DNA from 4 places in the Tardiphaga sp. 768_D3_N2_1 genome. Region 2 is predicted to be linked to each of the others. Evidence: predicted binding sites of a transcription regulator. Region 2 holds the regulator's gene; each other region holds the start of a gene.

Region 1 (7,563 bases), 2.9 Mb from region 2:
TTGTGTGCCGAACAGGCGGGTCGAACGCCAGTGATACTTTGATTTCTCGAGATCCTTTAGCGGTTTGGAATTCGTCGGGAATGGGGACTTCAAACACTGCAAAATGATCTAGAGGCAGTTCATCTTCAGCGAAGAACACGACACGGCCGTCGTCAGAACTAGCAGCGTGTTCGGCATTAGAAATTCCCATGCCGCAAGCCATCCAAGCATCTTTCTGCTTTAGTCCGCCTATGCGCGCTGTCACAGCGGGAGGAATTGTTGCTGAGAGAGCCAGAAGAGATCGGAGAAGATTGGCAGATGCGGTTGGGAAACTTGATAACAGAAGCGCGGCTTTATAGGCGATGTTCGGCGCAGAAAAAGATGTTCCTGATCGTGATCTGAATAGCTTTTCGATAGGCTTGTGGTGCATGGTCCAGATGCCGGCGGCACCTTTCCGATCGCCGTTCACTACAGCGCGAGTTGGACCATCCCACACGGCGTTGCCGCCGATGTCGACCAAATCGGGTTTGATCATTCCCCGTACACCGGGGCCGGAACGAGTGAATGGGGCGGGCTCATTTGCTCCGCAAATCGGGCGAACGCCCGCCAGCTCCTCGTCGTCGCTCTCGATGCCGTTCGAGTGAGCTACTGCACCGACAGATAGAACGTTAGCTGCTGTTGCTGGGTCCAGTATTCGCGACGCGCCTGTCAGGAGGTATTGAGGGTAAGCTGCAATGATGCCGTCGTGAAACGAGTTGGTGAGATCATTCCTGTTGCCAGCCGATACAATAAGGAGAACGTCTAGGTCTCGAGCAATTGCATCCAAAGCAGCTGCCCATGCATCCGGCTTTCCGCCTCTGTATACTTTCTTTGAGTCTCCCAAAGAAATGTTGAAGATGCGGCATCCATACTCAGTATGTAGCTTGCCAATCGCCTCTTCCATCAGACTAGGGACAGATCGTTCCTTGGGGAAGCGGCCTTCATCGTTAACTACGCGACCGCTCGCTATCCAGAATTCGGCATCAAAATCTTGTGCTGCGACGCGGGCGGCGATGTCGCCATATGCAGCAATGGAGGCGACGGAGGTTCCGTGCCCCGCAATGTCAGACAGGCTCCACGCTGGATCGAGGGCTATCGATCCCGCCTCTGTATTTGCTAGCAACGGGTGTCCGAAATTGATGCCGCTATCGATAATCCCAATCACGACCGCATCCGCCGCAGGCGAACTACCTGCCTGGATTTGAGAGATATCCAAGGTGCCAAGATCTTCGCCGGCGAGATCCGGTTGTGGTGGTAGGTCGGCTATTGCGACTTCGGGCAACTCAAGCGCAGCGCGCACGGCATTTCCATTGCACTCCGCCCGCGCGATGAGCAGGTGATAGCCGGAGTACACGCTCAAGAGGGTTCCTCCTGCAGGAAGAATTGCCTGTTTTAAACGATGGACGAATATTTCACTCTCGTCTTGAGTAGGTGGGCGATGTAGTTCAAAATCTAGGACATAGTTATCGGTCGCGGCGAAGTCTGTGGGTTCATTAATTCCATCAGCTCGGAGGGCCGGACCAATTCGGTCAGATGCGTTCAGCAGGGAAACCGCTTCAATCGACGCAATAAGGCTTGCAAATTGAGGAGATTTTTGTCCGAGGGGTAATTCACCTTGATACGCCTCGACCTTGTTGCGGAAGTCCTGCAACGATTTATCGTTCGCGAAGAGAACTACAGAATTGTCGCCGTCGACGGATAGGACCGTCAGGTTGACTCTTCGCCATTCGTCTTCGTCGATATTTCCTTTGATCGAAATTTTTAGGATTAGAGAAGGATCGATTCCGTCGATAGCGGGCAAGGACGTGAAAGAGGCGATCGTCTCTTCGATCTCTTTTTGAATTCGAGCTCCGTGCTGTTTCGCTTCTCGTTGAGGTAATACTCCGAAGCCATGCATTCGGCGCGCAAGAACGCCTTCAAGCCGCTTGAGCGGCAAGTGCTCATAGATAGCCATCTTCCCCCCGGACAGACGATTAGTCCTGAACGCGCTCCCTAATTTTCATTCGTCGGCGTTCAGCATCAATCGCGCGTTCGAACAATAAAATTGGAACGGCTGTCTCTCGTGCCAAGATCGATGCCCTAATAGAGCTCACGCAAATGCGCTCTATCTCAGCGAAAGACATTCCCTCAAGACGATCAGCGTAAATTGCAGGTTCGAATTGTGTTGGATAATTACGCAACTTTAAGCGTAGCGTGGATTTTATTTGATGTATAGTTGGTCTCTCAAACAAAACGACTTCGTCGAAACGTCGCCATGCAGCATGGTCGATGGAACTGTCGAGATTGGTTGCCGCAACTAGTACACCCGTCCCTGTGAAGCGATCGATCATCATCAGTAGACTGTTCACGACGCGCCGGATTTCGTTGTGTTCTGTCGAGTCCGTTCGGGCACGAGCCAGTGCATCGAACTCGTCTAAGAACAGGACGGCCGGTATTTGGCTGATCGTCTCGAATACCTTTCTGAGATTGCTTGCCGTTTCGCCGAGGTAAGTTGTGATGATGCCATCGAGTCGTGCAACTAAAAGCGGGAGCTTTAGCTCTCCTGCGAGTACTTCAGCGCAAAGCGTCTTGCCGCAGCCGGGTGGGCCGCAGAAAAGAAGCTTGGATCGAGGCAATAAGCCGTGCCGCTTTATCTCTTCGCCGCGCCGGACCTCATCGACGACGTCGGAAAGAGTTTTATAATTCTCTGGGCTAAGAATTAGGTCCGAAACGTTGTGTTGAGGCTCGATCAATTCGAGCAAGCCAGACGTTGACAACTGAGTTTTCGCGATGGCCGAGAGGCGCCCCCCAGGCAGCTGCTCTCTTCGCGCTGCGGCCCTTTTTTTGATAGTCCCGGCTGGTAGCCCTTCTTCGTGCGCTTGAGTCACTGCTGAGCTATCGCCTGTGTCCGACGCTCGAGTTGCAAAGGAGAAGCCGCGAAATTTGGCGTTCATGATCCCTACCGGCCGGCGCAAGCAATCGAGCTAATCATTGCTGTTGGAAGAGTGCGCTTGGTGTGTGTCATTAGCAACCGCTGGGCTAATGCCATCCCCAAACGAAAAACGGCCGGATCTTGCGATCCAGCCGTTTTCAAATTTCAGTCCGCCCAGCGTGAGCGGCTAGTCAGGCTCAGGCGGCCGCTGCGGGGGCGGTCTCGGCCTTCTTCTTCTCGATGGCGCGCTTGAGCAGCACGGCCTTCTGCGACAGCTCGCTCTCGCGGGCCTTGATCAGATAGGCATCGAGGCCGCCGCGGTGGTCGACCGACTTCACGGCATTCGCCGACACGCGCAGGCGCACGCCGCGGCCGAGCACGTCCGACAGGAAGGTCACGTTCACCAGGTTCGGCAGAAACCGGCGCTTGGTCTTGATGTTCGAGTGGCTCACCTTGTGGCCCACCTGGGGGCCCTTCAGTGTCAGTTCACAGCGCCGAGACATGGCGAAAATCCTCTGTCATCCCCGCAGCTAAAGGGCGAAGAGCCCAAAGCCGGGCAGGGGTTCAAAATCACGTCCATTTCAGGAGTGGCGGACGTATAGGGGGCTTGGCCACGGCCGTCAAGATATCGAGCCTGCGAAAGTCGCGGCAAAACCGGCAAAAACCGCCATTTGCGGGCGCTGTATAACCCGTCCCACCGGCGGAAACCACATGGAAATCAACGCGGTTCCCATCATATAAACGACGTATTCGGGCTGGAAACACAGCTTTCAGCCCCGATATGCGATGCAACCCCGCGCCCCGCGCGGGATTTGCCGACCAGGTGATGCCCCAAGTGAGTTCCCAAGAGAGTTCCAAGGTGAGCCCCCGAGTGAGCCCTCACGCGACCTTTTCTGCGCCCCTTCCGGCGATAGCCGCTCCGGTGACAGGCCGGATGGCGCGCGCCGTTGTTGCTGCGGGTCTGCTGCTGGCGCTGCCGGTGATGGTGTCCGGCGCCGCGCGGGCGCAAACGCCGGCTGCGACTCCGGCGCAGCCCTCCCTTCAGCCGCCTGCACAGGCGGTGACCCTCGGCGGCAAGCTGGAGGCCAAATATGAAGCCAGCCTCGCCGGCATCGCGGTCGGCAAGGGCCAGTGGGCCATCGACATCAATGACGACCAGTATTCCGCGACGGCCTCGGGCGGCACCGCCGGTCTGCTGAAAGCCTTTGCCGGCGGCTCGGGCTCCGGCCAGTCCACCGGCCGCGTGGTCGCGGGCACTCTGGTGCCGTCGAATTATCAGGCCGTCACCACTTCCGCGAAGAAGTCCGAGACGATCAGGATGCTGATCACACCGGGCTATGTGAAGGAGTTCTCCATCGAGCCGGAGCCGCCGCTCGATCCCGAGAAGATTCCGATCAGCGATGCGCATCGCCGTAATGTGATCGATCCGATGACCGGCTCGCTGCTGCGCGTGGCCGGCACCGGCGAATTGATGACGCCGGATTCCTGCCGCACCGGGACGTCGATCTTCGACGGCCGCATGCGCTACGATCTCAAGCTCGACTACAAGCGCATGGAAAATGTGAAGGCCGAAAAGGGCTATCATGGTCCGGCCATTGTCTGCGCCGTCTATTTCACGCCGATCGCCGGCTATGTGCCCGACCGCGCCGCCATCAAATATCTTGCCGCCCAGCGCAATATCGAAGTGACCCTGGTGCCGATCGCCGGAACCCGCGTGCTGGTGCCCTATCGCATGACGGTGCCGACCCCGCTCGGCGTCGCCATGCTGGAAGCCACCGAATTCGTCACCACAGCCGCGCCGCCGAAGGCCGTGGCGAAGACGAACTGAGGGGCGGACAAGACGAACCGAGTGAGAAGGAGGCCGCTCCACACACCGGCCTCATCCTGAGGAGCCGCGCCCCTGCGCGGCGTCTCGAAGGGTGGCGACGAGTTCCGGCCCTGCAGCTCATGGTTCGAGACGCGCGAAGACGCGCTCCTCACCATGAGGGACTGAGAACAGGCGCTGCCGCAGGATTGCCGCAAGCGCGGATGACGATCGGGCGGTGCGGGCGGTTTTTCCTGCGACTTTCCTGCAGCAAGGCTGCAGCATTCTTGCGACAGGGCGCTTGACTCAAAGCCGGTTCGGAGTCCGTGCGCTGTTCATAACTTGAGAGATTTGTCGGCCCTTGTTGCGCTGTCACAAACTTGATCTAGTCAGTTTTGTTGGACGTCAGCGCGAGATATTGGGGTGATGCGGCCGCGGAGGTGCCGAGTCACCGATTCGGGCCGCTTTCGTTCCGGACTCGTTCCAGACCATCCAAATGCGCGGCTCTGAAGCGTCGCAAGCTGTTCCAGTCTTGAAAGTCGGCGACGCGGAAATACCTGAAAAACATGGCCTTTTCTTCTTCTCCGCCCATGCCCTCGAACGGCAGGGCCCCCGGCGCCGGCGTCACCGCGGTGCTCGGCCCCACCAATACCGGCAAGACCCATCTCGCCATCGAGCGCATGCTCGCGCATTCGTCGGGCATCATCGGCCTGCCGCTGCGGCTTTTGGCGCGCGAGGTCTATAACAAGATCGTCGACCGCGTCGGACCACAAGCTGTTGCGCTGATCACCGGCGAGGAGAAGATCAAGCCCGCCAGGCCGCGCTACTGGGTGTCGACCGTCGAGGCGATGCCCAGGGATCTCGACGTGTCGTTTCTGGCCGTCGATGAAATCCAGATCGCGGCTGATCTCGAACGCGGCCACGTCTTCACCGATCGCATCCTGCATCGCCGCGGCCGCGACGAGACGCTGCTTCTGGGCGCTGCGACCATGCGCCCGATCATCGAGCGCCTGCTGCCCGGCGCCAGTATCGTGACGCGGCCGCGGCTGTCGCATCTGGAATTCGCCGGGGATCGCAAGATCACGCGGCAGCCGCGCCGGACAGCGATTGTCGCGTTTTCCGCCGATGAGGTTTACGCGATCGCCGAACTCATCAAGCGCCAGCATGGCGGCGCTGCGGTGGTTCTGGGCTCGCTGTCGCCGCGCACGCGCAACGCGCAGGTGGCGATGTTCCAGAATGGTGACGTTGACTACCTAGTGGCAACCGACGCGGTCGGAATGGGCCTCAACCTCGACGTCGACCACGTCGCCTTCGCCTCTGACCGCAAATATGATGGCTATCAATTCCGCCGCCTCACGCCGTCGGAATTCGCGCAGATCGCCGGCCGCGCCGGCCGTGCAACGCGTAACGGTACTTTCGGGACTACGGGTCGCTGCGAGCCGTTTGAACCCGAACTCGTCAATCAGTTGCAGAACCATATTTTCGAGCCGGTGAAGGTGCTGCAGTGGCGCAATTCGAAGCTGGATTTCTCTTCGATCGCCTCATTGCAGGTGTCATTGGCTCAAACGCCGCGCCATGAGGCGCTGACGCGCGCGCCGATCGCCGAGGACCTTCGCGTGCTCGATCATACCGCGCGCGACGTCGACGTGCGCGACAGGGCCCAGGGCAAGGACGCTGTGGAGAAGCTGTGGGACGCCTGCCAGATCCCCGATTATCGCCGCATCGCGCCTGCTGCACACGCAGAGCTGGTAGTCACCATCTTCAATTTCCTGATGCAGCGAGGCCGTGTGCCCGATGCCTGGTTTGGCGCTCAAATCGCGCAAGCAGACCGAACAGATGGCGATATCGACACGTTATCGGGCCGAATCGCGCAAATCCGGACCTGGACATTCGTGGCAAATCGCCCGGATTGGCTCTCAGATCCGGATCATTGGCAGGGAATCTCGCGCGAATTGGAAAATAAACTGTCAGATGCCCTTCATGAGAGGCTCACAGAGCGTTTCGTTGATCGTCGTACCAGTGTATTGATGCGCCGCTTGCGGGAAAACACGATGCTGAATACTGAAATTGGTAAGACGGGCGAAGTGATCGTAGAGGGCCATGTGATTGGCCGTCTCGACGGATTTACATTCTTGCCCGATGCGGCCGAGGCTGGCTCGGATGCGAAGGCCTTGCAGGCCACGGCGCTGAAGGCGCTGGCCGGCGAGATCGATGCGCGCGCCGAGAAACTTGGCAACGCGCCGGACGATCAGTTCGTGCTCGCCTCCGACGGCACCCTGCGCTGGACCGGCGACGCGGTGGCCCGTCTGGTCGCAGCCGACGATGCATTGCATCCCCGTCTCCGTATCATTGCCGACGAGCGCCTCTCCGGCGCGCCGCGCGATGCTGTTCAGGCCCGTCTCGATCTCTGGCTGAAGACACATATCGAAAAGCTGCTCGGGCCGCTGTTCGATCTCACCAAGGCCGAAGACATCACCGGCATCGCACGCGGCATCGCATTCCAGCTCACTGAAGCGCTGGGCGTGCTTGAGCGGCAGAAGATCGCGACCGAGATGAAGGATCTCGACCAGCCGTCGCGCGCCGTGCTGCGCAAATACGGCGTCCGTTTCGGCGCCTATCACATCTATATTCCCGGTCTGCTGAAGCCTGCCGGGCGTTCGCTCGCGGCGCTGCTCTGGGCGTTGAAGCAGGACAATGTCGACATGTCGGCGCTGTCGAGCGCACAGCATCTCGCAGGGTCGGGCCGTACATCCTTCCCGGTCGACAAGCTGCTCGATCGCGATGCCTATCGCGTGCTCGGCTATCGCCAGTGCGGTGAGCGCGCGGTGCG
Region 2 (7,563 bases):
GAGCGGCCGATCCCGGAGAGATCGAAGGCGTCAATCATCTCCTGGGTCGAGAAGATTTCCTGATCGCCGTGGCTCCAGCCGAGCCGCACCAGGTAATTCCGTAGAGCGGCCGGCACATAGCCCAGCGCGCGATAGGCTTCGACGCCGAGCGCACCGTGGCGCTTCGACAGTTTCGAACCATCGGGGCCGTGGATCAGCGGAATATGCGACATGCTGGGGACGGTCCAGCCGAGCGCGTCGTAGATCTGTTTCTGGCGCGCCGCGTTGATCAGGTGGTCGTCACCGCGGATGACATGGGTCACACCCATGTCATGGTCGTCGACCACCACGGCCAGCATGTACGTCGGCGTGCCGTCGCCGCGCAGAAGCACGAGATCGTCGAGATTTTCGTTCTGCCAGACCACGCGGCCCTGCACCTGATCCTCGATCACGGTCTCGCCGGTGAGCGGTGCCTTGAGACGGATCGTCGGCTTGATGTCCGGCTTAGGTGTAGACGGATCGCGGTCGCGCCAAAGGCCATTGTAGAGCTTGGAGCGGCCCTCGGCACGGGCGGCCTCGCGCATCTGCTGCAGCTCCTCGGCGCTGGCATAGCAATAATACGCCTTGCCCTCGGCGAGCAGCTGCTCGGCGACTTCGCGGTGCCGGCCGGCACGGGCGAACTGGTAGACGGTGTCGCCGTCCCACTCGATGCCCAGCCACTTCAACCCGTCGAGAATGGCGTCGATCGCCGCATCGGTGGAGCGCTCGCGGTCGGTATCCTCGATCCGCAGCAGCATCTTGCCGCCGGTCTTCCTGGCATACAGCCAGTTAAACAGCGCGGTGCGTCCACCTCCGATATGGAGGAAGCCGGTCGGCGAGGGAGCGAAGCGGGTAACGACGGGAGCGGTCATATCAGCGGGTTCGATCGATTTCGGTGTGAGTGTTGGCGGGCGTTTATCACAACGACAGGGCGCTGTCTCACGGCGAATAAATGCGGATTCCGGGGCGGAACCGCATCGGAAAAGGTCCTTTCGCCCGATCTAGCCCCTGATCCGGCCCTTGGCGGGGCCTTCTGGATTTGGCACATAGGGCGCAGCTTGAAAGGCAGCAAATGACAGACGAATCGGTATCCGACGCAGGCCGTGACTTCATCCGTGACATCGTTGCGGCGGACCTGCAATCCGGCAAGCACAAGAGCGTGGTGACGCGCTTTCCGCCGGAGCCCAACGGCTACCTGCATCTTGGACATGCCAAGTCGATCTGCCTGAATTTCGGCGTCGTCGAGGAATTCGGCGGCCACTGCAATCTGCGTTTCGACGACACCAATCCGACCAAGGAAGAGCAGGAATATATCGACGCCATTCAGCGCGACGTGCGCTGGCTCGGCTTCGACTGGGGCGACGGCAACCTGCATTACGCCTCGGACTATTTCGAGCAGCTCTATGACTGGGCGGTACATCTGATCCGCGCGGGCAAAGCCTATGTCGACGACCAGTCGCAGGAAGAAATCCGCTTCAAGCGTGGCACCCTGACGGAGCCCGGCCAGAACAGCCCGTTCCGCGACCGTTCGGTCGATGAGAACCTCGATCTGTTCGCCCGGATGCGCGCCGGCGAATTCCCGAACGGCGCCCGCGTGCTGCGCGCCAAGATCGATATGGCGTCGGGCAACATCAACCTGCGCGATCCCGTGATCTATCGCATCCTGCATGCGCATCATCCGCGCACCGGCGAGAGCTGGAAGATCTATCCGAGCTACGACTTCGCCCACGGTCAGTCCGACGCCATCGAACATGTGACGCATTCGATCTGCACGCTGGAATTCGAAGATCACCGGCCGCTCTACGACTGGTGTCTGGAAAACCTGCCGGTGCCATCGCGGCCGCATCAGTATGAATTCGCGCGGCTCAACATGACCTATACGCTGCTCTCGAAGCGTGTGCTGACCGAACTTGTCCGCGGCGGCCATGTCACCGGCTGGGACGATCCACGCATGCCGACGCTTGCGGGTCTGCAGCGCCGTGGCATTCCCGCTGAAGCGCTGCGCGAATTCATCAAACGCATCGGCGTCGCCAAGGCCAACTCGACCGTCGATATCTCGATGTTCGACTTCGCCGTACGCGAGACGCTGAACCGCACGGCACAGCGCCGCATGGCGGTGCTGAAACCGCTGAAGGTGGTGATCGAGAACTATCCTGAAGGCCAGACTGAGCAGCTCGAAGCGGTCAACCATCCCGATGATGAGGCGCTCGGCACGCGGCAGATCCCGTTCGGCCGTGAGCTCTACATCGAGCATGACGACTTCATGGAAGAGCCGCCGAAGAAGTTCTTCCGCATGGCGCCGGGCCGCGAGGTCCGTTTGCGCTACGGCTATTTCATCACCTGCAAGGACGTGATCAAGAACGCCGCTGGCGAGGTGGTGGAACTGCACTGCACCTATGATCCGGAAACCCGGGGCGGCAATGCGCCGGACGGCCGCAAGGTCAAGGCGACGATCCATTGGGTAAGCGCTGCAGATGCCGTGCAGGCGGAAGTACGCGTCTACAATCAGCTGTTCGCCGATCCGCAGCCCAATGCGACCGAGTTCGCATCGCAGCTCAATCCGGACTCGCTGGAGACGCTAACCGGCGCCATGCTGGAGCCGGCACTGGCGAGCGACAATACAAGCGATGTCGTGCAGTTCGAGCGCCAAGGCTACTTCTGCCGCGACAAGGATTCAGCACCGGGCAAGCTCGTCTTCAACCGCACCGTCGGTTTGCGCGACAGCTACGCCAAGCTCGCCTGAGCAACCCCAGGGATTAGTTTTCGTATTCTGCATCCGTTCCGCTAGTCGCCGCTTGCCCTTCCGATAGCATTCGGAAGGGCAAGTGTGGCGTGCGGGCTTTCGATGGCGCGGGGCGGGGAGCAGCAACAGCGGCGGGGCCGGGCGGGTACGGCGACCACATGGCCGCCGCCGGCCACGGCAGGCGTCGTTGTCCCGTCAGCGACGTCGTCAACGTCGGGCTTCGAGACGCCCTGGACCTGGGCGCGGGCCGAAGCTGGTCCCGGTCGCTTGCTGCCTTGGGTGCCGATCGCTTTCGGCACCGGCATCGCGCTGTATTTTGCTGCTGAGCATGAGCCGGTGGCCTGGATTGCCGCCGCCACGGCTGGACTTCTTTGCCTGGCTGCGTTTCTGCTGCGGCGGCAGCGATGGTTTCCCTTGATCTTGCTCGTTGCGGCCATCGCGGCCGGCTTTGCGATGGCTGCCATTAAAACCGCGCGCGTGGCTCATGAGGTTCTGGCCAAGCCGCTCTATTCCGTCGCGCTGACGGGCTTCGTCGAAACTCACGAGGAACGGGAGCGCACGGATCGCTTCGTGCTGCGCATTGCTACGATGGACAGCCCGCGCGCCGCACCGAAACTCACCCGTGTGCGGCTGTCGGTGAAGAAAGGCACGGCGCCTGCCGTCGGCAGCTTCGTCGAATTGAAGGCAAGGCTGCAGCCGCCACTGTCGCCGCTCCGGCCGGGGAGTTACGACTTTGGCCGCGATCTGTATTTTCAGGGGATCGGCGCGTCCGGTTTCGTGATGGGTGGCATCAAGGCGGTCGATCCACCGACACAGCCAAGCCTGGCGTTACGTTACTCGGCGACCATGCAGGGGCTGCGCGACGCGATCGATGCGCGGATCCGCACCGTTCTGTCTGGCGATAGCCGCGCCATTGCCACGGCGCTGCTCACCGGACGCCGCGATGCGATTTCGGCTGACGTCAATGATGCGATGTTCATCTCCGGCCTTGGTCATGTGCTGTCGATCTCCGGTTATCACATGGCCGTTGTCGCCGGCGTCGTGTTCTTCGCGATCCGCGCGTTACTGGCGCTGATCCCGGTCCTGACGGTGACATTCCCGATCAAGAAGGTTGCGGCGGCGGCGGCACTGTTGGCAGCGCTGTTCTATCTGCTGCTGTCCGGTGGGGAAGTGGCCACGCAGCGTTCCTTTTTCATGACGGCCGTCGTGCTGATTGCCGTCATGGTCGATCGCCGGGCGATGACGTTCCGCACGCTGGCGGTGGCGGCGATGGTTGTCCTGATCGTGGCCCCGGAGGCGCTGGTGCATCCGAGTTTCCAAATGTCATTCGCGGCGACGCTGGGGCTCGTTGCATTGGTGCAGATCGGCATGCCCGCGCTGTTTGCCTCGCCCGATCATTCCGCGACTGCGCGCATGGCGCTGTGGGGCGGACGCGAGATTGCGATGCTCGTGCTGGCCTCGCTGGTCGCGGGCCTTGCCACCACGCCCTATGCCGCGTTTCATTTCCATCGCGTCACGCCTTATGGCGTCGTTGCCAATCTCCTCGCGATGCCGGTGGTTTCGGCGCTTGTCATGCCGGCGGGCATTCTCGGTCTCGTAGCGATGCCGTTCGGTTTTGACGGCGTGTTCTGGCGGCTGATGGATGTCGGCATCCAGTGGATGATCGTGGTTACCCAATGGGTGGCAGCCTTGCCCGGCGCTATCGGCCGGATGCCGGCCTTCGGTACCGGACCGCTGATCACAGCCAGTGTCGGCATCATTGTGCTCGGACTGCTGCGTACACCCTTGCGCCTTGCAGGCGTTGGCGTGCTCGCGCTCTCGATCGTCTGGGCACTCCTGGTGAAACAACCGGATGTGCTGATCTCGGGGGATGGTCACAGCGTTGCGGTACGGGGCAGGGACGGGCACCTGCATGTAATGCGCAGCGCCAAGGATACGTTTCTCGTGAAGGAGTGGCTTGCCGGCGATGCCGATGCACGCCTGCCGACCGATGTCTCTCTCAGCCATAGCGTGTCCTGCGACAGCGACGGATGCATCACGCCGCTTGCCGATGGCGCGCTGGTGGCGCTGGCTTTACAGCCTGACGCGTTCACGGATGATTGCGAGAAGGCGGTGCTGATCGTCACGACGAGACAACCGCCAAAGGATTGTCGTGCGCTGGTGATTGATCAGGATCGCCTGCAACGAAACGGTGCGGTGAGCCTGCAGCGAACCGCGAACGGCTTTGCGATCGATGCCGTGCGACCGCCTGGCCTGGACCGTCCGTGGTCGCGCGCCATTCCCGATGAGCCTCAGGCCGACACGCTACAGACCGGTCGCCTGCCGCAAAACCGGCCGGTGGATGCGACGCCGGCGGAAACCGATCTTCAACCCGAAGATCAGTAGTCCGCCGATGCGCAAATCTCAGTAGCGGCGATACAGGCCGATCAGCTTGCCCTGAATGCGCACCCGGTTGGGGGGCAGGATGCGTACTTCGTAAGCGTCGTTGGCGGGCTCCAGCGCGATGGATGCACCGCGGCGGCGGAAGCGCTTCAGCGTGGCTTCCTCGTCGTCGATCAGGGCCACCACGATGTCGCCGGTGTCGGCGCTTTCGTTGCGCTGGATCAGCACGGTATCGCCGTCGAGAATGCCGGCGTCCTGCATGGAATCGCCGCGCACTTCGAGCGCGTAATGTTCGCCGGAGCCGAGCATGTCCGCGGGCATGCTGATGGTGTGGCTACGGGTCTGCAGCGCCTCGATCGGCGTACCTGCCGCGATCCGGCCCATCACGGGGATGGCGACGGTGCGACCGTTATCATCGTCGCTGCTGCCGATGCTGGCAGCCGGACGCACCTTGCCGAGCGTGCCTTCGATGACGCTGGGCGTGAAGCCGCGGCGGCCGGTGCCACCGGTGACCGGGGCGCCGAGCTCGGGCAGCTTGATGACTTCAATGGCACGGGCGCGATTGGGCAGCCGGCGAATGAAACCGCGCTCTTCAAGCGCCGTGATCAGACGATGAATGCCGGACTTGGAGCGCAAGTCGAGTGCATCCTTCATCTCGTCGAAGGAGGGCGGTACGCCGGCTTCCTTCAGGCGCTGGTCGATGAAACGCAGAAGTTCGTATTGTTTGCGGGTGAGCATCTGAAGCCATCCTCAGTTGACGGTGTCGGCCGCCGCGTGTGTTTCGGGACCTCTTGACCGACGCCTTTTGCAGGCGCGCGGCGGAGGGCAGTTCACGAGTTCGGGCACTCATAAACACTAAGCCGCAGAATCTCGAAACAAATCATGAACGAACACTATCTGTTCCATATGTGTTCTGCAATGACTAATTTCGCCCTAAAGCTTTGGTGTTTGACGCGAGAGACCGCGGCATGACGAAGTCATCGACGACCCGGCATCGGCAACGCCGCGAGAGCGTTCATTGCTCTATGAGCAGTGTCAGGCGTTGAATTCGAAAGCCCGGAGTCTTATGCGTGACGCCATGAACAACGCTGCTGTCGCTGTCGCCGAAAAGCCATTGATGTCCCGGGTTCCGTCCATGGCGCAGTCGCGCAAGGCGGCGCCATTCCTACCCATGAGCCGCGCCGAGATGACGGCGCTCGGCTGGGACGCCTGCGACATCGTGCTGGTCACCGGCGATGCCTATGTCGATCATCCCTCGTTCGGCATGGCGATCATTGGCCGGCTGCTTGAAGCGCAGGGGTTTCGCGTCGGCATCATCTCGCAGCCGGACTGGCATTCGGCGGAACCGTTCAAGACGCTCGGCAAGCCGCGCGTGTTCTTCGGCGTCACCGGCGGCAACATGGATTCGATGGTGAACCGCTACACGGCGGATCGCAGGATCCGTAGCGACGACGCCTATACGCCGGGCGGCGAGGGCGGCAAGCGGCCGGATCGTTGCACCGTGGTTTATGCGCAGCGCTGCCGCGAGGCGTTCAAGGATGTGCCGATCGTGCTCGGCGGTATCGAGGCGTCGCTGCGCCGCATCGCGCATTATGATTACTGGTCAGAGAAAGTCCGCCGCTCGATCCTTGCTGACGCGAAGGCCGATCTGCTGCTCTATGGCAATGCCGAGCGTGCCGTCGTCGAGGTCGCGCACCGGCTAGCCGATGGCGAAGCGCCGCGCGATCTCGATGATATCCGCGGCGTCGCGCTGTTTCGTCGTGTGCCCGAGAATTACACCGAGCTGCCCGCGGACGATCTCGATTCTGCCGATGAAGGCGCCACGCGCCGAAACGGCGACACGGTGGTGCGTTTGCCGTCCTGCGAACAGGTCGAGCAGGACAAGGAAGCCTATGCGCGCGCCTCCCGCGTGCTGCACCGGGAAGCCAATCCGGGTAATGCGCGTGCGCTGGTCCAGCGTCACGGCGACCGCGATCTATGGCTCAACCCGCCGCCGATCCCGCTCACATCCGAGGAGATGGATGCGGTCTACGATCTGCCTTATGCCCGCGCGCCGCATCCATCCTATGGCGATCAGAAGATTCCTGCCTGGGACATGATCAAGTTCTCGGTGACGATCATGCGCGGCTGTTTCGGCGGCTGCACTTTCTGCTCGATCACCGAGCATGAAGGCCGCATCATCCAGAACCGCTCGGAAAAATCGATCCTGCAGGAGATCGAGCGTATCCGCGACAAGACGCCGGGCTTCACCGGCGTCATTTCGGACATCGGCGGCCCGACCGCAAACATGTATCGGATGGCCTGCAAGGATCCGAATATCGAGAAGGCGTGCCGGTTGCCGTCCTGCGTGTTTCCGGACATCTGCCCGAATCTCAATACCTCGCATGACGACCTGATCCGCCTGTACCGCAAGGTGCGCG
Region 3 (7,563 bases), 3.4 Mb from region 2:
CCGCCATAATGGCGCGCGGTGCCCTCATCTGCCTGTTCGAATTCGCGGAAGATGCGCTGCTGCGCATCCGGCGCGATGCCGATGCCGGTGTCGCGTACCAGGAACGAGATTTCGTTCGGCCAAATGCCGGGCTCGACGATCAGCGCTACACCGCCCGTCGCCGTGAACTTGATGGCATTGCCCGCGAGATTAAGCAGCACTTGGCGCAGGCGCGCTGCATCGCCCATCACTTGCAGCGGCAGCCGCTCGTCGACATAGGCCGCGATTTCGAGATTGCGGGCCTGCGCGCGGGGCGCCAGCAATTCAGTGATGTCCTCGATCAATCCCGCCAGTGCAAAGGGCCGATGTTCTAGATCGATCTTGCCGGCCTCGATCTTGGAGTAATCCAGCAGCTCCTCGATCAGCGATAGCAGTGCATCGCCGGAGGTCTTCACAGCCTTGGCGTAAGTGGTCTGTTCGGGTGTCAGCGGCGTATCGAGCAGCAAGCCGCTCATGCCGAGAATGCCGTTCAGCGGCGTGCGGATTTCATGGGACGCCATGGCGAGGAAACGCGACTTGGCGTGGTTGGCGGCATTGGCGTGATCACGCGCTTCGCTGAGGGCGCGCTCGGTCTGGGTGCGGTCGGTGACATCGCGGCCGACGCATTGCAGTTCGGCGGGCTGGCCTGCGTCGATCCGAACCAGACCTTCACGCCAGGCGATCCAGCGCGGGCCGGTGGCGGTCGCAATCTTCTGATCGTGCACGCTGGTACCGTTGGGCTCGTTGGCGATGTCGCCCTGCTCCAGCAGCGTGAGTTCGAAGCGGCTGCCGATCAACGCTTCACGCTGTTGTTCCGCCAACGCACAATAGGCATCATTGACGAAGGTGATGCAGCCTTCGCTGTCGCGGATCACGATAAGGTCGCCCTGCGCCTCGAACAGGCTGCGCGCGCGCTCTTCGGCTTCCTTCAACTCCCAGTTCCGATCGACCAGGGCGTCGTTATGCGCAGCCAGCTTGCGCATCCGCTTGCCCATGAAGCGCATGCGGATGCTCATAGTGGCCAGCGCTACGCAGGCCAGCGCGAACAGGAAGCTAGCACCGATCGCAAAAGAATGCGGATCGTAACCGGAGTCTTTGGAGGTCGAACCGGAGATGAAGCCGTAGGCGCCACCGAAGGCAGCGGAGAACATCACGAAGGAGCGGATGACGAAAGCGAACCACGGAAAGCGGCGCGCGAAGCGGCGGAAGTAGACCTTGATCCGGAAAACGCCCTTCGCCACAGATCAACACTCCGGCTTGGTCACATCAGAGCTCGTGATTGCGAGCGAACACAGGCCGCGATCTGGCGATCGCGCCCGCCGGAGACCATGCGGGGATGTTGTTGCCAAGTGCTTGCGTCACGGCAGTTTCGAATTTGCCGGCGCAGACATGGTTGATGAAGCGTTAATCCACTTCTTAGAGGCTGGCCGCTGCGATTCGCGCTGGGCTGCGGCTATGGGCGCTGACGATCAGCGCAGCGGCATCGCGCGCCGTGAAACTGCGTGACTTCACGAAGATTCGATAGTCGGCGTCACCCTGCTCCGACAGATAGATGACGGGTTCCAATGTTGCCGATGTGTCGGCAATACCGATGAAGCGGGTCGCAGCGGTGACCGGACAAGCATCCGGTTCCGCGGCATCGACATCATCGAGTACGACGAAGTCGGCGGTGTCGGCACTATCGACGATTTGCACACGCACGGTCGCCTGCAAGGGATCGCTGGTGAAGCTGACATGCGATTGCGCCTGCCAGGGCATGGTGGCGATCTGAATGGTCGTCTCACCGGTGGTGATACAAGGATGCGTGCCGGTTACGAGATCGCCTCGGGCGAGAAAAGCTGCCAGCGCAAGAGGAATCGTCGAAGCTAAAATCTTGAAACGCAGCATGACACGGTACTCGCCCTGGCCCCGTAACGCGGGGTTATGGTGAGCAGAGCGTAAACAAAACTCGTTACTATCGCGTTGACGTCCACATCAGGGGGTGCCGGAAATTCACGCTGCGCGGCGAACGTCCTCCGCCAGCGCGCGGTAAGACAACGCCTCGGCCAGATGCAGTCGCCCGATTTTCTCGGCGCCGTCGAGATCGGCCAGCGTCCGCGCTACGCGCAGCACGCGGTGATAGCCGCGCGCGGTCAGCCGCATCGTTTCGGCGGCATCGCGCAGCAATGTCAGTCCCTGGGCATCTGGCTGCGCAACCGTTTCCAGCACAGAGGCAGGCGCGGAGGCATTGGTGTGTGTGCCCGGCAATCCCGCCGCGGCGTAACGCATGGTCTGTAGATCCCGCGCGGCGGCGACGCGCACCGCGACCTCGGCGGAACCTTCCGACGGTGGCGGCAGAATGAGATCCGCTGCGGTGACAGCCGGCACCTCGATGCGCAGATCGATGCGGTCCATCAAGGGTCCCGAGATGCGCGCCTGATAGTCCGAGGTGCAGCGGTCGATCCGGCCGCGCTTGCAGGAGAAGCCCGGTTCGAAAGCGTGACCGCACCGGCATGGATTCATGGCAGCGACAAGCATGAAGCGGGCAGGATAGGTGACGCGGTGATTGGCGCGCGAGACCGCCACCTCGCCATTCTCGAGTGGTGCGCGCAGCGAATCCAGCACGCGCGGATCGAACTCCGGCAATTCATCGAGAAACAGCACACCTTGATGCGCCAGCGAAATCTCGCCCGGTCGCGCGCGCAAACCGCCACCTGTGAGCGCGGCCATGCTGGCGGAATGATGCGGTGCGCGGAACGGCCGGCGTGCGGTGAGCGCGCCATCCTTGATCTCGCCAGCCACCGACGCGATCATCGAGACTTCGAGCAGCTCCGCCGGCGATAGCGGTGGCAGGATCGACGGCAGCCGCGCCGCAAGCATGGATTTTCCCGATCCCGGACTTCCGGCCATCAACAGGTGATGGCCCCCGGCCGCAGCGATTTCGAGCGCACGCTTGGCGCTTTCCTGCCCCTTGATGTCGCGCAGATCCAGCAAGGCCTCCTCGCGTGCATGTATCTTCGGTTGCGGCCGCGACAGAACCTGTGTGCCCTTGAAGTGATTGGCGATCTGGATCAGCGATGTCGCGGCGATGATCTGGATATCGGGGCTCGCCCATGCGGCCTCCGCGCCGCAGGCCGCCGGACAGATCAATCCCTCGTCGCGCGCGTTGGCGCCGATCGCAGCCGGCAGCACGCCGGCTACAGGAGCGAGCGAACCATCCAGGCCGAGTTCGCCGAGCACGGTGAAGCCCGCCAAGGCATCCGGCGGAATCGCGCCGATCGCCGCCATCAATCCGAGCGCGATCGGTAGATCGTAATGGCTGCCTTCCTTCGGCAAGTCAGCCGGTGCGAGATTGACGATGATGCGCCGCGCTGGCAGCGCAAGACCCGAAGCGACCAGCGCCGCGCGGACCCGTTCGCGCGCTTCGGACACCGCCTTGTCGGGCAGGCCGACGATCAAGAAATTCGGCAGGCCGGGCACGACCTGAACCTGCACGTCGACTGCGCGGGCCTCGATCCCCTCAAAGGCTACGGTGGAAACGCGTTGAACCATGCCGCCCTCATTCGGGATGAAAGCGTAACCTAAGGTTGCTTCGATAGCAAGAACAATTAGTGAACGAAGTCGACAAAGTACCGTGGTCTTGGCAAAGGTGGCCAAAACCACACAAGGGACTTTCTTCCCGCAGCGTAACGACCGCTGCGGAGTTCATGCGACGATCGCTGACCCAAGATCGCCGCATGAAAGCTGCAAGAAAGTTGCCGCTAGAGATTCATCACCATCGGCTCGGCGATATAGCGGAAGCCGTCGCCCGATTTGACCACATGACCATAGCCCGGCCAGGCGAAGTGATAGGACATCACGGCGGTCTTGTTGGCCGCGAGCATGTCGAGCATCTTCACCCGCGTTGCCGCGGCCATCTTCGGATCGGAGTCATAGGCGAACTCCATCCGCGGCTTCTCCAGCAACAGCACCTGATGATGGGTGAGGTCGCCAAGGAACGCGAAGGACTTTCCGTCCGACTGAATCATGAACATGTGGTGGCCGAACGTATGACCGGGCGCATGCATGGCGGTGACGCCGGGCAGAAACTCCTGTCCGTCCTTGAAAAACACCAGGCGATCCTTCACAGGCAGCAGGTTCTTGCGCGCATGGACGATGAAGTCCTTGAGCGGCGAACCGAGTTTGCCTTCGTCGGTCCAAAACTTAAAGTCTTCCTCGCTGAGATAGACTTGCGCGTTCGGAAACAGCGGCTTGTCATTGGCATCGACGATGCCGCCGATATGATCGATATGCGCGTGTGAACACACCACTGCATCGATATCGCCGAGTTTGATACCAGCCTCGGCCATGCTCTTCTGCAAGCGTCCCGTGGTGTTGCCGAATAGTTGCGACGTGCCCATGCCGGTATCGAACAGGATTAGCCTGTCGCCCATGTTGACGATTGGCGCGTTCTGTTCGAGCACGACATTGCTGCTGCTGAGGAAATTATCCGTCAGCATCTTCTGCACGTCTTCCTTGGGCACGCCGACGAATGTGCCGGAGGGATCGCCGAGCGGCAAAGGTCCGTCGGAGACAACGGTGACTTCGGCGCTGCCGAGCATGAAGCGATGAAAGTAGGGTGCCTGTGTGCCGAGTTTGGGCGCCTTGGCTAATGCGCTGCCAATGAGGCCGGGAGCGAGGAGATTTGCGCCGATGCCTGCGCCGAGCGCGAGCAGGGACCGTCGCGAAACGTCTGAAGTCATGCGTTCCTCCACTACTATGCTTTTGCTTGCCACCACAGATGGCGGGCCGCCCGATTGATTGGGCGTGCATCAACATGCTGCCCTTGCCCTCAATGACTGGCAAGCAAAAGCAACGAGTGAAGAATTGCGACGAATGGAATTCAAATTGCCGCGTCGATGATTGCCGCGGCGCAGCGAATGACGTGGGTGGAGTTTATTTCCGCTTCGCTTCGATCACGTCCCAGACGCGTGCCGCCACATCCGGGCCGCCAAGCTTGGCGATGGCACGGATGCCCGTGGGCGATGTCACATTGATCTCGGTGAGATTGCCGTCGATGACATCGATGCCAACGAACAGCAGTCCGAGCTTGCGCAGTGCCGGTCCGACGCGTTCGCAGATCTCGCGTTCGCGCGGCGAAAGCTCCGTGGCCTTGGCGGCGCCGCCGCGCACCATGTTCGAGCGCAAATCATCTTCAGCCGGCACGCGGTTTACGGCGCCGGCGAATTCGCCGTCGATCAGGATGATGCGCTTGTCGCCATGCTTCACTTCGGGAAGGAAGCGCTGGATCACCCACTGCTCCTTGAAGGTCACGGAGAACAGATCGTAGAGCGAACCGAAATTCATGTCCTGCGGGAGCACGCGAAACACCGCTGCGCCGCCATGGCCATGCAGCGGCTTCATCACCACGGCACCGTGTTCGGCGCGGAAGGCATTGATCTCGTCCTTGTCGCGCGAGATCAGCGTTGGCGGCATCAGGTCCGAGAAGCCCATCACGAAGATCTTCTCCGGTGCGTTGCGCACGGAAGCCGGGTTATTGACCACTAGCGTCTTCGGGTGGATCCGTTCGAGGAGATGCGTTGAGGTGATGTAGGCGAGATCGAATGGTGGATCCTGCCGCAGCAACACGACGTCGAAGGATTCCATATTAACCCGGGTCGGTTCGCCGAGCGTGAAGTAGTCGCCCTCGACGTCGCGCACCGAAAGCGACTGCACCGGTGCCACCACGTCATTGCCGCGCAGCGAGAGCTTGTCCGGGGTGTAATAGGACAGTTTGTGACCGCGCTTCTGGGCTTCCAGCAGCATTGCGAAGGTCGAATCGCCCTTGTGATTGATGCGTGCGATGGGGTCCATCTGGACGGCGACGTTCAAGGTCATGTTGCAAGGTCCGGAATTATGGTCGGGGAGGCGAAAACTCAGGAAGATATTGAAGTCAGGAACTGGCGTCGAATGCCGCTAACAGATGGCGTGGCAAATGTCTCGGCGCAATCAGCACGACGTCAAAACGTAGGTCGAATTCCGCATATTCGGGACGGGCCATCAGCCAGCCCTGGGCGGCATTCATGATCCGGGCCTGCTGGCGCGGCGTTACCGCATAGGCGGCCTCGTCCAGGCTGGCGCGAGCCTTCACCTCGACAAAGGCGATCAGGTTGCGTTTCCTGGCGACGATATCGATCTCGCCATGGGGGGTGCGAAAGCGGCGGGCGAGGATGCGGTAGCCCTTGGCCAGCAGCAAAGCAGCGGCGCGGCTTTCGGCGGAGAGACCGGTGTTGAACGCTGCAACGCGTTCCGGCGCAGCCGGTGTGGCGGAGGGCTTCGATGCGGAGACTTTCTCAGTCTTCGCCATCGCCCGAATCTCTCTGACTTTGAATCTCCTTGGCCAGTTCCAGCGCGCGGGCATAGACGGCGCGGCGCGGCCGGCCGGACAGTTCGACCGCATGCGCTACGGCATCCTTCACGCTATCGCGCCGCAGCGAGCTGCGCAGCACGGCATCGAGATCGTCTTCGGTCATGGCCTGCGCGTCTGCGGCTGGTGGTCCGATGACGAGCACGAATTCACCGCGGGTCTCCAACCCATCTGCCTCCTTGGCCAGGTCGGCAATCGATCCGCGATTGATCTCTTCATGCATCTTGGTGAGTTCGCGGCAGATCGCAGCATCGCGATTACCCATGATATCGGCGAGGTCGGCCAGCGTGTCCTGCACGCGATTGCCGGACTCGAACATCACCAGCGTGGCATCGATGGCGGCCAACTCCGTCAGGCGCGACCGGCGCGCCATCTGACGTGACGGCAAGAAGCCCTCGAAGAAGAAACGGTCGGTCGGCAGGGCCGAGACGGCCAGCGCAGCCAGCACGGAGGAGGGGCCAGGCAGCGAGATCACGTTGAAGCCTGCTGCCGACACTTCGCGCACCAGCTTGAAGCCCGGATCGGAAATCAGCGGCGTGCCGGCATCCGACACCAGCGCGATGGATGCGCCCTCCGACAGTTTTTCGAGGATCTTCGGCCGCGCCTGTTCGGCATTGTGCTCGTGATACTGCTTGAGCGTACCGGTGATCCCGTAGCGCTCGGTCAGGCGGCGGGTGATGCGGGTGTCTTCACAGGCGATGATGTCGACCCCGGCCAAGGTCTCAAGTGCACGCAGGGTGATGTCGCCGAGATTGCCGATCGGCGTCGCCACGAGGTGCAGCCCCGGGACAGCTTTCGGTGCCATGAGCAGATGGCCGGAGACCGTGAAGGTCCGGGTCGATGGCGCCGCGGTGTCCGCAGATGATGAGGAGAGGGGTGTTGCACGCATGGCGACAATGTAGAGCGAATTGCGCCAAAGGGGGACAGCCGTTTTTCCGGCGTTTGGCCGTGGTTCATTCCCGCTGTGCTAATCTGGCTACGGTGACGAGGTATGGCCGAACATAAAGCTTTTGTTTTGGTTAACTTATCGCCGACAATATGTCTGAATCCGCGCCTCACACTATATACTGGGTGACGAGGCGGGCCGATGTGATGCGGCCGAAAGAAGAGAAGTGATGGCGGATCCGTTCGACCCCAAATCCGGGACCCAGGGCGCGACG
Region 4 (7,563 bases), 1.5 Mb from region 2:
CGGCCTTGGATGGTCTGGCAATGTCGCATCCTGCGCGAGTTGCTCCCACGGAAAGAGCGCGAGGACGCTGGCGCCAGTATCGAAAAAGGCGATGGCATCGCCAGAGGCGCGGGCTTTTCGCGTAAAACCCAACGCTTCGTAGAAGGCAATGCTCCTGCGCATATCAGCGACACCCAGCGTGATCACCGTCATGCGCGCGATCGGCGCTGGTGGCTTCTTCGTTGTCATGCGCGTCACTCCTTTACTCACTCTATAGATCGAAAAGAGGGACGTTGGCAGGCTCTGGTTTCCTGCCAACGTCCCCTCTCCACCACTCCGTACGCTGCGAGACCTGCGGAGTTAGAACAGATTCAATTGCTGACCGGCACCGGCCGGCTTCTCGAAATGATCAAGGGTGAGTTTCGAACGACGCTTGTTGAGACCGAGCTTGGCGCAGGCTATCTCGAAGCGCCGGCCAATCATCCAGGCCATCGGCCCGGTACCCTTCATGCGCGTGCCCCATTGCGAGTCGTAATCGCGACCACCGCGCATTTCACGGATCAGCGTGAAGACGTGGCGATAGCGGTCCGGATAATTGGCCATCAGCCATTCGCGAAACAGATCACGCACTTCCAGCGGCAGCCGCAGCAACACATAACTGGCTTCCTTGACGCCGGCATGGGCGGCGGCATCGAGAATCCGTTCGATCTCGCTGTCGTTCAGCGCAGGGATTACCGGCGCCACCATTACCGTGGTCGGAATGCCGGCCTCTGATAGCTGCCGCAGCGCTTCCAGTCGTTTCGGCGGAGTCGAGGCGCGCGGCTCCATGGTACGCGCGAGCTTCGGATCGAGCGACGTCACCGATAGTGCGACCTTGGCGAGGTTGCGCTTCGCCATCCGCGCCAGAATATCGATGTCGCGCGTCACCAAGGCCGACTTGGTAACGATGCCGACGGGATGACCGGTCTTCTCCAGCACTTCGAGAATGCCGCGCATCACTTTGCGATCGCGCTCGATCGGTTGATACGGATCGGTATTGGTGCCGATCGCGATCATCTTCGGCTCGTACTCGGCGGCGGCAAGCTCCTTCTCGAGCAGAGCTGGCGCATCGGGCTTCACGAAGAGCTTGGATTCGAAATCGAGCCCGGGCGAGAGACCGAGATAGGCGTGGGTCGGCCGTGCGAAACAATAGACGCAGCCATGCTCGCAGCCACGATAGGGATTGATCGAACGGTCGAAGCCGATATCCGGCGACTCGTTGCGCGTGATGACCTTGCGCGCGGTATCCGTCGCAACGGTTGTCTTGAACGGCGGCAGTTCATCGAGGCTCTGCCAGCCGTCATCAAAGGCGACCCGGGCCTCGGCTTCATATCGGCCGCTGTCGTTCGACTGCGCGCCGCGTCCCCGGCGACGCTCGCGATCGATCGCGACGTCGATTTCCGGAAATGGCGACGGAGGCGCTCCCGCTTGGCTGGGGATCGGGGCCGGCTGCTTCCTGAGGGCTGCTGTGCTGCGATTCATGCAGCCAAGGTATCAGCAAAACGGAACAAATCAAGAACAAACGCAAGGCCTATGAATCAACCTGTGATTTGCCCGTTCATCGAGTTTAGCATTGGCGGCTGCTTTCAGTGTGACGAAATGATAACGCTGCCGCACTGCTCTTTGAGGTATTATCCACATCCATGCTGAGCGTGATCATCCCCACCGATGGCGTCGAACAGCCAGCGGTCGCCACTCTGGCGGCGCTGGTGCCGGGCGCTGCTGCCGGAGTGATCCGCGAAGTGCTGCTGGTCGATCGCGCCGGAACCGATGTCATCGAACGCGTTGCCGATGTCGCAGGCTGCAGCTTCCTCACATCTTCCGGCTCGCGCGCCGCGGCGATGGCTGCCGGCGCAAAACAGGCACGCTCGCCCTGGCTGATGTTTTTGCATGCGGGTGCCGTGCTCGATGCCGGCTGGATCGAGGAAACCCAGCAATTCATCCAGCGCGTCTCGACCAGCGACCGCGCGCGGGCGGGTATCTTCCGTTATGCGCGCTCGCCCTATGACGAAGCGGGCCTCCGCGATGGCCTGAAACACCTAGTCCGCGTGATCACCGGCCCCCGGGCCGATCAGGGCTTGCTGATCGCACGCGAGCACTACGACCGCCTCGGAGGCTACGCACCCGATGCCCGGCGCTCCGAAGCGCGGCTGCTGCGCCAGCTCGGCCGCTCCTCACGCACATTGCTGCGCAGCCGGATCATCGTCGCCTGATCATGGCCACCCGAGCCCCCGATGCCGTTCAGCCGGCAGTGCTACGCGATCTCCAGCCCGGCGATATCGACTGGGTGATCCGCAGTCACGGGGAGCTCTACGCAACCGAATACGGCTTCGATGCATCCTTCAAGGCGCTGGTAGCCGACATCGCCGCAGAATTCGTCGCGTCATGCGATGCCACGCGCGAACGCTGCTGGATCGCCGAGATGGATGGCGCGCCCGTAGGCTCGCTGTTTCTCGTGAGGGCATCCGACGACGTCGCCAAGTTTCGCCTCTTGCTGATCGATCCCAAGGCGCGCGGACAAAAGCTCGGCCAGCGCATGGTGACGGAATCCATCGCCTTTGCGCGACAATGTGGTTATCGCAGGATCACGCTGTGGACCCAGAGCAATCTCGGCGCTGCACGAAAAATCTATCAGGATGCCGGCTTCGCGCTGGTCGCAACCGAGCCGCATCACAGTTTCGGGCAGGATCTGATCGGCGAAACCTGGGAGCTCGTGCTCTAGGCCGACGCGCCCTTCGCTTTCGGACGTCGCAGATGCTCATCGAGCCGCGGCATGATCTCCACGAAATTGCAGGGCCGCGTGCGGTAATCCAGTTGCGCCGCAAGGATGCCATCCCAGCCATCGCGGCAGGCGCCGGGCGAACCCGGCAGGCAGAAGATAAACGTCGCGCCGGCGGTACCAGCAGTCGCGCGGCTCTGGATCGTCGAGGCACCGATCTTGGCGTGGCTCAGCATGTGAAACGCAATCGAGAAACCATCCATCCGCTTCTCGAACAGCGGCTCGATGGCTTCCGGCGTGACATCGCGGCCGGTGAACCCGGTGCCGCCGGTCGTGATGATCGCGTCGACGCCGGGATCGGCGATCCATGCACGCACGATCGTGCGGATCGCCTCGACATCGTCAGTGACAATATCTCGCTTCGCCAGCTTGTGGCCGGCCGATGTCAGCCGGTCCGCCAGCGTCGCGCCGGACTTGTCGTCGTCAAGCGAGCGCGTATCGGAGATGGTCAGTACCGCAATGTTGAGCGGCACGAAGGCCTTGGTCGTGTCCGGCTCCATCGTCGTTACAGCCGATCCGTCGCAAATGTATTGCAGGCCTGCACGGTGCCCTGCTGATAGCCGGTCATGAACCAGCGCTTGCGCTGTTCGGCCGAGCCATGTGTGAACGAGTCCGGCACCACGCGGCCCTGCGCCTGACGCTGCAGCGTGTCGTCACCGATCGCGGATGCGGTCTGCAACGCGGCATCGATGTCGCCGGCCTCAAGGAAACCGGGCCGCTTCTTCGATTCGCGATTGACCCAGACACCGGAAAGGCAATCAGCCTGCAGTTCTACGCGAACCTGCAGCAGATTGGCCTCCGCCTTGCTGCCCGCCTGCTGCTGCAGCCGTGTCACGCGCGGAATGATGCCGAGCAGATTCTGGATGTGATGGCCCGCTTCATGCGCGATGATATAGGCCGCCGTAAATTTGCAGGCGTTACCCGAACAACCGCGGAAGCGCGTTTCGACCTGACGGAAGAAACTGGTGTCGAGATAGATCTTCTTGTCGGGCGGGCAATAGAACGGCCCCATCGCCGACTGCGCATTGCCGCAACGTCCACCATTGGTCGCATTACGGAAGAGGACGATCTGCGGTCCGGTATATTTCTGTCCGCTCTCCTTGAAGATTTCATCCCAGCGATCATCGATTTCGCCGAGCACGCCGGAGATCATGCTGCCCATTTCGTCGGTGGGTGCGCCTGACTTCGTCGGTGTCGAGCGACGGTCGGTCTGATAGGTCGGCGCCTGCTGTCCGCCGGTGAGAATTTCTGCGCCGCCGATCAGGATGCGCGGATCGATGCCGAACGCCCAGCCGACGAGGCCAAGCACGATGACCGTGCCGATGCCAAGACCACCGCCGCCGCCCGGAATTCCGAAGCCACCGCCTCCGCCGCCGCCATATCCGCCCCCGCTATCGTCACGACGGTCGTCGATATTGTCGCTGCGACGGAAGTCATCGTAACGCATGGGGCAATTCCTTCATTTCAAGTCGCAGTATTTTAGACGGGTTTGGCGCAATCCGCCCATCATAACGCAATTGCGGCGCAAAATTTCCATTCCATTAAGCATTAACCTGCCCGGCAAAACTTGCCTAGTTCGAACTCGTTACCAATTAAGTCGATTTTTACTTTGCCCGGTCAATGTCTGCCTGTCGGTTGTTTAGTCCCGCGTCGCCGACAGCGTCGCCTGAGTCAGAGTAATTGAGTCATGGTTGTTTCGCGTCGCGGGGCGTCTGCAAGGGCGCCCCGCTCTCACTTCGAAACCTCTCCGTCGAGCCGCATCGTCATTGGCGATTGCGTCGCAGAGATGTCAAAACTCCCGGCAGGGTCGGTCGATCTGGTATTCGCAGATCCGCCGTACAATCTGCAGCTGAAGGGCGATCTCAAGCGCCCCGATGAATCCCATGTCGATGCGGTCACCGATGACTGGGACAAGTTCTCGTCATTCGCCGCCTATGACGACTTCACGCGCGCGTGGCTCCTGGCTGCACGCCGCATCATGAAGCCGTCGGCGACCCTGTGGGTTATCGGCTCGTATCACAACATTTTCCGCGTCGGCGCGATCATGCAGGACCTCGGCTTCTGGGTTCTCAACGATATCGTGTGGCGCAAATCGAATCCGATGCCGAATTTCCGCGGCCGTCGTTTCACCAATGCGCATGAGACCATGATCTGGGCTGCGCGCGATGAAAACGCCAAGGGCTATACGTTCAATTACGAAGCCCTCAAGGCGGCGAACGAAGACGTTCAGGCCCGTTCCGACTGGCTGATCCCGCTCTGCACCGGCGACGAACGTCTCAAAGGCAGCGACGGCAAGAAGGTCCACCCGACCCAGAAGCCCGAAGGCCTGCTGGCCCGCGTGCTGCTGTCGTCGTCGAAGCCCGGCGACCTCGTGATCGATCCGTTCAACGGTACCGGCACCACAGGCGCCGTCGCCAAGCGCCTTGGCCGCAATTACATCGGCTTCGAGCGCGACCGCGAATATGCCGCCGCTGCCGAAGCACGTATCGCTGCAATCGAGCCGTTGCCCGAGGCAACACTGGCGCCGTTCATGACTGCCCGCAGCGCGCCGCGCGTAGCGTTCTCCGAACTCGTCGAGCGTGGCATGATCTCGCCCGGCACCAAGCTGGTCGATCTCAAGAAGCGTCATGGCGCACTGGTGCGCGCCGACGGCGCCATCATGTTCGGCGACAAGGTCGGCTCGATCCATCGCATGGGCGCGATGGCCCAGGGTTCTGCCTCCTGCAATGGTTGGACGTTCTGGCACGTCGAGACCAAGAAGGGCCTGCGCCTGATCGACGAACTCCGCGCCGAAATCCGCAGCGAGATGGGCGCGGTCTAAAGTCCCCGCCCATACCACCGGCCGGACGCAAGCGCCCGGCTTCATCAAAACATCGCTTGCACTCTCCCTGAATTCCAAGCACGAGACGACGGTCCGCAGCAGCGGCCCCGCCTCGTGCTTTGACGTACAAAATCCAGGGAGATTTGAGATGCTGAAGTTTTACTTCAACGGGTCGCCGAACCCGACCAAGGTCGCGCTGTTTCTGGAAGAAGCCGGCCTGGCCTACGAGCCGATCGCCATCGACACTCGCACCGGTGCGCAATTCAACCAGGACTTCCTGAAGGTCAATCCGAACGGCAAGGTGCCTGCAATCGACGACGACGGCGTTAAGGTGTTCGACAGCAACGCCATCCTGCTCTACCTCGCCGAGAAGACGGGAAAATTCCTGCCCGCCAACACCACGGCCAATCGCGGCGAGATGCTGTCCTGGCTGATGTTCGTCGCCACCGGCGTCGGTCCGTTCTTTGGCCAGGCCGTGCACTTCAAGCATTTCGCGCCCGAGAAAGTCGACTACGCGCATAACCGCTATCAATTCGAGGCGAAACGCCATCTCGGCGTGCTCAACGACCGCCTCGCCGGCCGGCAATATATGGTCGGCGACAGCTACACGATCGTCGACATGGATGTCTGGGGCTGGGTGCGGATGACCAACTTCATTCTCGGCGACGAGGGCTTTGCCCAATTCCCCAATGTGAAGCGCCTCCATGATGAGATCTCGGCGCGCCCGGCCGCCGCGAAGGCTGTCGCCCTGAAGGACACATTCAAGTTCAAGGCCGAGATGGACGACGAAGCCCGCGCCGCCATGTTCAAGCATCTCGCCACCAGCGCAGCCTGATCACGAGCCATCCAACGAATGCCGGGCGCAGCAATGCGCCCGGCATCTTTGCGTCAGGCAGGAACGCGCGCCATCTCCTCCGGGAACGGACCCAGCACCCGCTCCACGAGCCCCGTGTCGCAATATTCCTTGATCATGGTGATCCTGCCGTTCTCGACGCGCCACACCATGCAATAGTCATTGTCGTAGCGATCGCCGGCCTTGGTGACGTTGTCGCCCTTGGCTTCGACCACGACCAGATCGCCTTCCGCGATAAAGTTGGACGCGACCGTGCGCGGTCGAATATCGAACAGAGACCTGAAATGTCCCATCAAGCCGTTGAGGATCGCATCCTTCCCCTTGAACGTGCGCCCCCAGGAATACTGACCGACGACGATCCAGCACGCGTCATCGGCAAGATGGTCGGCGAAAGTCGTGCCGCTGCGGTTGGCTGAATCGCTATAGACCTGCTGAATTAGCTTCTTGTTGTCTGCGGTGCTCATTGTTCTGCTCCATCGCTTGAACGATGACGCAGTATGGGTTGGAGAAATCCCATTCTTCCAATCGATAGTCCGTATGATATATATTCGGTTCATGAATTTGGCTGCACTCGATCTCAATCTGCTGGTCGCGCTCGACGCATTGCTGCGCGAGGCCAGCGTCAGCCGCGCCGCGATGCGGATCGGACTATCGCAGCCCGCCGCCAGTCATGCGCTACGGCGACTGCGTGATCTGCTCGGCGATCCCCTGCTCGTCCGCGTCGGCGCGCGCATGGAGTTGTCGCCACGGGCGCAGACCATGCGAGCACCGCTCGCGCAGACACTGGAGCAGGTCCGCGGACTGTTCGTTCCAGATATTTTCGATGCCAGCCAGAGCGACCGGCACTTCCGGCTGATGATGCCGGATCTGGCCGTCGAACTGCTGATGCCGCCATTGATGAAGAAGCTCGACAGTATCGCGCCGGGCGTCCGGATCAACGTCGTGCCATGGCGCGGCCCAGCGATCATGACGGCGGAATTCGCCCGCAGCCTCGACATGGTGATCAGCATCGGCAATGCCTTCAACGGTTTCCATCGTCAGCTGCTCTATGTCGATTCCGACGCCCTCGCCGTCCGCCAGGATCATCCGGCG

The links. Region 2 encodes LexA, which represses DNA repair genes until DNA is damaged. Its sites were predicted from a motif close to TGTTCNNNNTGTGTTCNG; they were not measured.
Region 1: AB8A27_RS22705 (helicase-related protein) is a predicted target of LexA. The motif match lies at 5,202-5,219, and genes of this name have one in related genera.
Region 3: AB8A27_RS25250 (YifB family Mg chelatase-like AAA ATPase) is a predicted target of LexA. The motif match lies at 3,598-3,615, and genes of this name have one in related genera.
Region 4: AB8A27_RS02405 (PA0069 family radical SAM protein) is a predicted target of LexA. The motif match lies at 1,522-1,539, and genes of this name have one in related genera.

What each region holds. Positions count from the first base shown of each region.
Region 1 covers NZ_CP197245.1:4,843,149-4,850,711, reverse strand. Annotated here, with positions in the region: gene AB8A27_RS22725 (S8 family peptidase) at 1-1,972, opposite strand, end outside; gene AB8A27_RS22720 (AAA family ATPase) at 1,992-2,951, opposite strand; gene rpmB (50S ribosomal protein L28) at 3,127-3,432, opposite strand; gene AB8A27_RS22710 (DUF3108 domain-containing protein) at 3,864-4,757, shown strand; gene AB8A27_RS22705 (helicase-related protein) at 5,300-7,563, shown strand, end outside.
Region 2 covers NZ_CP197245.1:1,990,515-1,998,077, forward strand. Annotated here, with positions in the region: gene gltX (glutamate--tRNA ligase) at 1-890, opposite strand, end outside; gene AB8A27_RS09125 (glutamine--tRNA ligase/YqeY domain fusion protein) at 1,091-2,761, shown strand; gene AB8A27_RS09130 (ComEC/Rec2 family competence protein) at 2,864-5,146, shown strand; gene lexA (transcriptional repressor LexA) at 5,165-5,881, opposite strand; gene AB8A27_RS09140 (YgiQ family radical SAM protein) at 6,222-7,563, shown strand, end outside.
Region 3 covers NZ_CP197245.1:5,368,142-5,375,704, forward strand. Annotated here, with positions in the region: gene AB8A27_RS25240 (ATP-binding protein) at 1-1,259, opposite strand, end outside; gene AB8A27_RS25245 (hypothetical protein) at 1,435-1,905, opposite strand; gene AB8A27_RS25250 (YifB family Mg chelatase-like AAA ATPase) at 2,011-3,549, opposite strand; gene AB8A27_RS25255 (MBL fold metallo-hydrolase) at 3,759-4,739, opposite strand; gene gshB (glutathione synthase) at 4,933-5,874, opposite strand; gene AB8A27_RS25265 (YraN family protein) at 5,930-6,343, opposite strand; gene rsmI (16S rRNA (cytidine(1402)-2'-O)-methyltransferase) at 6,330-7,292, opposite strand; gene AB8A27_RS25275 (penicillin-binding protein activator) at 7,519-7,563, shown strand, end outside.
Region 4 covers NZ_CP197245.1:501,488-509,050, forward strand. Annotated here, with positions in the region: gene AB8A27_RS02400 (VOC family protein) at 1-228, opposite strand, end outside; gene AB8A27_RS02405 (PA0069 family radical SAM protein) at 340-1,500, opposite strand; gene AB8A27_RS02410 (glycosyl transferase) at 1,662-2,231, shown strand; gene AB8A27_RS02415 (GNAT family N-acetyltransferase) at 2,234-2,740, shown strand; gene moaB (molybdenum cofactor biosynthesis protein B) at 2,737-3,297, opposite strand; gene ypfJ (KPN_02809 family neutral zinc metallopeptidase) at 3,303-4,244, opposite strand; gene AB8A27_RS02430 (site-specific DNA-methyltransferase) at 4,485-5,618, shown strand; gene AB8A27_RS02435 (glutathione S-transferase family protein) at 5,767-6,453, shown strand; gene AB8A27_RS02440 (nuclear transport factor 2 family protein) at 6,507-6,935, opposite strand; gene AB8A27_RS02445 (LysR family transcriptional regulator) at 7,027-7,563, shown strand, end outside.